2 linked regions of the Streptacidiphilus rugosus AM-16 genome follow. The protein of the gene in region 1 interacts with the protein of each later gene in a pairwise test. Links are inferred from orthologs where the notes say so. Each region holds a gene or a part of one and is shown on either strand. Other genes may lie near its edges.

Region 1 (3,106 bases):
GAGCCAGGCGACCAGCAGCATCGCCAGCACGTTCACCAGGGCGCCGCCGATCGCGTCGGGCACCCTGGCCCGGCTGCGACCGATCCGGCCGCGGAGCTTCCAGCCCCAGTGGGTGGTGAAGGCCTGGCCGAAGGCCGCGAAGACGATGACCACGACCACCGCGACGACGGAGGAGACCATGCCCGGGGAGAGGTGTGTGAGCAGCAGCGGCAGCAGTTGCACGGCCAGGACCCCGCCGCCGAGGAAGCCGATCACCGAGAGCACGCCCACGACGAAGCCCTGCCGGTAGCCGCTCACAGCGAATCCGACGGCGGCCAGGATCAGCAGGACATCGAGGACGTTCACCCGGCTACCTTGCCACGCCCACCCGAGTGGGCGCAGGCCCCCTCCCCAGCCTGTGGACAACTCGTGACACGTCGGCGCGTGGCACGAGCCGCCGCCCGCAGCCGTCCCGTCCGGGGCCGCCGCGCGAGGTGGCCCCGTGACGCTTACCTCCGGACACCCGCCGGGCGAGGCCGCCCCTGCGGATCAGGCTCCTTCGCCGCCGCCCCGCATCAGGGCGCGGGCGCGTTCCTGCTCCTCGCGCGAGGCGAAGACGGCGGAGTCGCCGAGCTCGACCTCGCGGGCGCCGTCCCACGGCTGTTCCCACCCCGCGTGATGGAGCAGGCGGTCGATGACGCCTGCCGTGAAGCCCCAGACGACATGGCCGTCGACAAGGAAGGCCGGGCCGCGGAACCCGCTCGGATGCCGGAGCCTGGCGCGGTTCGCCGGGTCGGCGAGCTCGGCGACGGGGACCCGGAAGACCTCGGCCACCTCGCCCTCGTCCACCGGACCGACGGGAACCGGTGAGTGCCACCAGCCGAGCACCGACGTGACCACGAAGTCACTGACCGGGATGTAGAGGTCCGGCAGAACGCCGAAGACCTGGACGCCCGCCGGGTCCAGTCCGGTCTCCTCGCGCGCCTCGCGCAGCGCGGCGCGGATCCGGCCCTCGCCCTTCGGATCGCCGTCCTCGGGGTCCAGCGCACCGCCGGGGAACGACGGCTGCCCGGCATGCGAGCGGAGCTGTCGGGCGCGCTCGATCAGCAGCAGGTCCGGGCCGAGGCCCGGCTGCTCCCCGAAGAGCACCAGCACCGCGGACCGCCGCCCGCCCTCGGCGGGCGGCAGGAACCGGCTCAGCTGTCGCGGCTCGACCGACTCGGCGACGTCGCGTACCGGCAACAGCCAGTCCGGGATCCCCTCCCGGACGACCCCCACCTCGGCCGCCGCGCTCACCCGGCCGCTCCGGCCCGGTCCACGTCGGCGGCGTCCGGTCCGACCCCGCCGGTGGAGGCCGCGCGTGCCGCGGCCTCGCCGGGGTAGTCGGCGGGCGGCTGCAGGCGTTGACCGGGCTGCCCGCCCTTCTCGTACTTGAGCAGCTTCTCCGCCTTCACCGGATCCGTCTCGCCCTCTCCGTAGGAGGGGCAAAGCGGCGCGATCGGGCAGGCTCCGCAGGCCGGCTTGCGGGCGTGGCAGATCCGGCGGCCGTGGAAGACGACGCGGTGCGAGAGCATGGTCCACTCGCTCTTCTCGACCAGCGCGCCGACCTCCTGCTCGACCTTGACCGGGTCGTCGGACTCGGTCCACCCGAACCGCCGGGCGAGCCGGCCGAAGTGGGTGTCGACGGTGATGCCCGGCACGCCGAAAGGTTCTCCCGTTTTAGGATCACGTGCGTTTCCGAGGACGACGTTGGCCGTCTTCCGCCCCACGCCGGGCAGCGTGACCATCTCCTCCAGCGTCTTCGGCACCTCACCCCCGAAGTCGTCCCGCAGCGACTTCGACAGCCCCAGCAACGACTTCGCCTTGTTCCGGAAGAACCCCGTCGGCCGGATCAGCTCCTCCAGCACCTCCGGATCGGCGTCCGCCATCGCCTCGGGCGTCGGGTACTTGGCGAACAGCGCCGGCGTCGTCTGGTTCACCCGCAGGTCCGTCGTCTGCGCCGACAGCACCGTCGCCACCAGCAACTCGAACGGCGACTCGAAGTCCAACTCCGGATGCGCGTATGGGTACACCTCCGCCAACGCCCGGTTGATCCTCCGCGCCTGCCGCACCTTTGCGATGTGCGTCTTCGGGAACGCTGCCTTCTTGAACCCCGGCCCACCGGCAGCACCAGCGGTCACGGACACGCCACTCTTCGCCATACCGAGAGCCTACGACCCGACCCTGTCACGCTTGGCCAGGTCGCGGCGTTTACCGATCGGGCAGCGCTCATCGACTGAGCCTGCAGGGTGCACAGCACCCACTCCCGACCCAGCGGCCCGGTGCTCCTCGCGTTCGCTGAGTTCTGAGCCATCGGCCTGGACCGGAAACAAGAAGACCGAAATGGGGACCCTTCACCATTGGCAGGCAGGGGCATGGCTCTCGCGCGGCGGTGTGCATTAGGTTGGATGACAGCGATACTGTCATCCGGGAGCAGCGTGGACGAGAAGACCTTCAACGAGGGCCTTGGAGCCCGCGTGCGCGCCGCCCGGCTGCGAGTTTCGCTGACCCAGGAGCACCTGGCTCGGCGAGCCGGACTGACCCGCGGCTCGATCACCAATATTGAGTCAGGGGCTCAAGCGCCTCCACCGTACCGACTGGCGCTACTGGCGGAGGCGCTGTCCGTAGCTCCGGCTGACCTGCTCCCACCGCTTGTGGAGACGGGACCGACCGCAGGCTTGCCGGAGGCCTGGGCAGATGCCGTCCAATCCGTCATGTCCGCAGCAGACGAGCAGGCCTCCGGGCCGTTGAGTGATCTACCGGGCGGCTGGGCAGACGCTGTCCAGTCCGTTATGTCCGCGGCAGAGGAACAAGGGAAACGCGATGGCCAGAGCTGACGTCGAGGCTCAGAGCCTGCTCCGCCGTTTCGGAGTCGAAGAACCGCCGATTGAGCCTGAAGAGTTGGCCAAGCGCCTAGGGGTGCTGGTCGTTTACCAAGACATGCAGAACGACGTGTCGGGCATGCTGGTCCGCCGAGGCGACGAGCAGAAGGTCATCGGCGTCAACGAGGCCCACCCTGCGGCCCGACAGCGCTTCACTATCGCCCATGAGCTCGGACATCTGCTGCTCCACCGGGGCCGACCGCTGA
Region 2 (3,632 bases), on another replicon or contig:
TGTCCGGGCTCAAGGCCCAACCGACGTGCCGGGTTGGTCCTGTCCTCCGCGGGGTCCGCGGTCGCGCTCACGGGAATTGCCTCCTATATCCGACCCTGTCTCCTGGTACCAGGGCTGTGGGCGTAGTCCACACGGGCGGCGCGCGGAGCGCAAGTACCCGATCGTCGATCCCACCCTGGCTTCGGTGCGTCGCAGCGCGACACGCCGTCGGGAGTGACACGGATCACTCCCATTTGCCCCAGTATCACCGGCAAACAGCGTTCCGCGCAGCGGATTGCCGTTCCACTTACCCGCTGTAGGCGTCGCTCACTCCTGGTAGACCGTCGGTCGACGTTGCGTCTCATCCCTCGGCCGTGTGACCGAACACTCCTTGACCGGGCGTAGAGTCTTCCCTTGGCCCTCCCCAGCCTGCCCACTCCACAACGTTGTGGGGAAAGGTCGGGTCACCTCGTCGTAGCCAACCGCGCACAAGGCGAGAACCGCTTCGCAGACGCCCACGCGGCGCCTGCCCCCAAGGGACTGCTCCCAAAAGGGCACGAATCGGTTACTCATGGGTAGAGATGACGATTCTCCCCCTGCGGTCCACGATGGAGGCGGCGCGACACCACCTCCAGACGTACCGACAGTGAAGGAACAGCGTGGCTTCCGGATCCGATCGCAACCCGATCATCATTGGCGGCCTGCCCAGCCAGGTCCCGGACTTCGATCCCGAGGAGACCAGCGAGTGGCTGGACTCCCTCGACGCCGCCATCGACGAGCGGGGCCGTGAGCGCGCCCGCTACCTCATGCTGCGGCTGATCGAGCGCGCCCGCGAGAAGCGCGTCGCCGTGCCGGAGATGCGCAGCACGGACTACGTCAACACGATCGCCACCAAGGACGAGCCGTTCTTCCCCGGCAACGAGGAGATCGAGCGCAAGGTCCTCAACGCCACCCGCTGGAACGCCGCGGTGATGGTCTCCCGCGCGCAGCGGCCCGGCATCGGCGTCGGCGGCCACATCGCCACCTTCGCCTCCTCCGCGTCGCTCTACGACGTCGGCTTCAACTACTTCTTCAAGGGCAAGGACGCGGACGGCGCCTCCGGCGACCAGATCTACTTCCAGGGCCACGCCTCCCCCGGCATCTACGCCCGCGCCTACCTGCTGGACCGCCTCAGCGAGCAGCAGCTCGACAGCTTCCGCCAGGAGCACTCGGGCGCGCCCTACGGTCTCTCCAGCTACCCGCACCCGCGCAACATGCCGGACTTCTGGGAGTTCCCGACCGTCTCCATGGGCCTCGGCCCCCTGGGCGCCATCTACCAGGCGCGGATGAACCGCTACCTGGAGAACCACGGCATCAAGGACACCTCGGACTCCCGCGTCTGGGCCTTCCTCGGCGACGGCGAGATGGACGAGGTCGAGTCGCTCGGCCAGCTGTCCATCGCCGCCCGCGAGGGCCTGGACAACCTGACGTTCGTGGTCAACTGCAACCTGCAGCGCCTCGACGGCCCGGTCCGCGGCAACGGCAAGATCATCCAGGAGCTGGAGTCGATCTTCCGGGGCAACGGCTGGAACGTCATCAAGCTCATCTGGGACCGCACCTGGGACCCGCTGCTCGCGCAGGACCGCGACGGCGCCCTGGTCAACAAGATGAACGTGACCCCGGACGGCCAGTTCCAGACCTACGCCACCGAGTCGGGCGCGTACATCCGCGACCACTTCTTCGGCGGAGACCTGCGCCTGCGCGCGATGGTCGAGAACATGACCGACGAGCAGATCCAGCACCTGGGCCGTGGCGGCCACGACCACAAGAAGGTCTACGCCGCGTTCAAGGCCGCGACCGAGCACAAGGGCCAGCCGACCGTCATCCTGGCCCAGACCGTCAAGGGCTGGACGCTGGGCCCGAACTTCGAGGGCCGCAACGCGACCCACCAGATGAAGAAGCTGACGGTCGACGACCTCAAGCGCTTCCGCGACCGGCTGCACCTGCCGATCACGGACAAGCAGCTCGACGAGGGCTACCCGCCCTACTACCACCCGGGCAAGGACTCGGAGGAGATCCAGTACATGCACGACCGCCGGCGCGAGCTCGGCGGTTACATGCCGACCCGCAAGGTGCGGCCGCGCCAGCTGGAGCTCCCGGGCGACGACGCCTACAAGGTCCTCAAGAAGGGCTCGGGCCAGCAGTCGATCGCCACCACGATGGCCTTCGTCCGCCTGCTCAAGGACCTGATGCGGGACAAGAACATCGGCAAGCGCTTCGTGACGATCGCGCCGGACGAGTACCGCACCTTCGGCATGGACTCGCTCTTCCCCTCGGCGAAGATCTACGACCCGATGGGCCAGACCTACGAGTCGGTCGACCGCGAGCTGCTGCTGGCGTACAAGACCTCGCCGCAGGGCCAGATGATCCAGGACGGCATCACCGAGGCCGGCTCCACCGCCTCGCTGATCGCCGCGGGTTCGTCCTACGCCACCCACGGCGAGCCGCTGATCCCCGTCTACGTCTTCTACTCGATGTTCGGGTTCCAGCGCACGGGTGACCAGTTCTGGCAGATGGCCGACCAGCTGGCGCGCGGCTTCGTGCTCGGCGCGACGGCCGGCCGCACCACGCTGACCGGCGAGGGCCTGCAGCACGCCGACGGTCACAGCCAGCTGCTGGCCTCGACCAACCCGGCCGTCGTCAGCTACGACCCGGCCTACGGCTACGAGATCGCCCACATCGTGCAGGACGGTCTGCGCCGGATGTACGGCAGCAGCGCCGAGCACCCGCACGGCGAGGACGTCTTCTACTACCTCACCGTGTACAACGAGCCGATCCAGATGCCGGCCGAGCCCGAGAACGTGGACGTCGAGGGCATCCTCAAGGGCGTCCACAAGCTCTCGGTCGGCCAGGGCGGCCAGATCCCGGCGCAGATCCTCGCCTCGGGCGTCTCCGTTCCGTGGGCGCTGGAGGCCCAGCGGATCCTCGCCGAGGAGTGGAACGTCAAGGCCGACGTCTGGTCGGTGACCTCCTGGAACGAGCTGCGTCGCGACGCGATCGAGGTCGAGGAGTTCAACCTGCTCAACCCGGACGAGGAGCAGCGCTACCCGTACGTGCAGCGCAAGCTCTCCGGCGCCGAGGGCCCGTTCGTCGCCGTGTCCGACTGGATGCGCGCGGTGCCGGACCAGATCGCGCGCTGGGTGCCGGGCCAGTACCAGTCGCTGGGCGCCGACGGCTTCGGCTTCGCGGACACCCGCGGCGCGGCCCGTCGCTACTTCCACATCGACGCGCAGTCGATCGTGCTGGGCGTGCTGACCGAGCTGGCCAAGCAGGGCAAGGTCGACCGCACCGCGCTGAAGGCGGCGATCGACCGCTACCAGCTGCTCGACGTGAAGGCCGCGCACCCGGGCAACGCCGGCGGCGACGCCTGACCGGCACGCGCCTGAACGCGTAAGCGAACAGGGTCCGATGACAGTTTGTCATCGGACCCTGTTTCATTTCTGAGTTGTTTCTGTGCGTTGAGGCAAACCACTCCCCCGAGTGGTGACAGGTGGCTACCTTTGGCGGAACGCCGACAACCGGATCGGCGCCCGCGCGATAAGGAGCACCATGTCGACGATCCGTCGCAGCACCGCTCTGTCCGCAGCCCTGCTCGCCCTCCTCGGGGCGGCCGC

What was found.
Region 2: the proteins of nth (region 1) and aceE interact in binary tests that used the Escherichia coli proteins (3 or more experiments, as listed by UniProt). The link is inferred for Streptacidiphilus rugosus AM-16 from one-to-one orthologs.

Annotation. Positions count from the first base shown.
Region 1 is NZ_JQMJ01000003.1:839,119-842,224, reverse strand. The notes cover bases 227-3,021. They hold nth (endonuclease III), read right to left. Parts: upstream 2,181-3,021; coding sequence 1,272-2,180; downstream 227-1,271. Other genes in these bases: BS83_RS07275 (ImmA/IrrE family metallo-endopeptidase), read left to right, coding at 2,842-3,021; BS83_RS48830 (helix-turn-helix domain-containing protein), read left to right, coding at 2,394-2,855; BS83_RS07285 (NUDIX hydrolase), read right to left, coding at 529-1,275; BS83_RS07290 (MarP family serine protease), read right to left, coding at 227-345. In the rest of the region: more of BS83_RS07290, read right to left, coding at 1-226; more of BS83_RS07275, read left to right, coding at 3,022-3,106. UniProt on the Escherichia coli protein: DNA repair enzyme that has both DNA N-glycosylase activity and AP-lyase activity. The DNA N-glycosylase activity releases various damaged pyrimidines from DNA by cleaving the N-glycosidic bond, leaving an AP (apurinic/apyrimidinic) site.
Region 2 is NZ_JQMJ01000004.1:2,447,007-2,450,638, forward strand. What follows is about bases 269-3,589. They hold aceE (pyruvate dehydrogenase (acetyl-transferring), homodimeric type), read left to right. Parts: upstream 269-638; coding sequence 639-3,389; downstream 3,390-3,589. Other genes in these bases: BS83_RS20205 (G1 family glutamic endopeptidase), read left to right, coding at 3,568-3,589. In the rest of the region: BS83_RS20195 (DUF3052 domain-containing protein), read right to left, coding at 1-71; more of BS83_RS20205, read left to right, coding at 3,590-3,632. UniProt on the Escherichia coli protein: Component of the pyruvate dehydrogenase (PDH) complex, that catalyzes the overall conversion of pyruvate to acetyl-CoA and CO(2).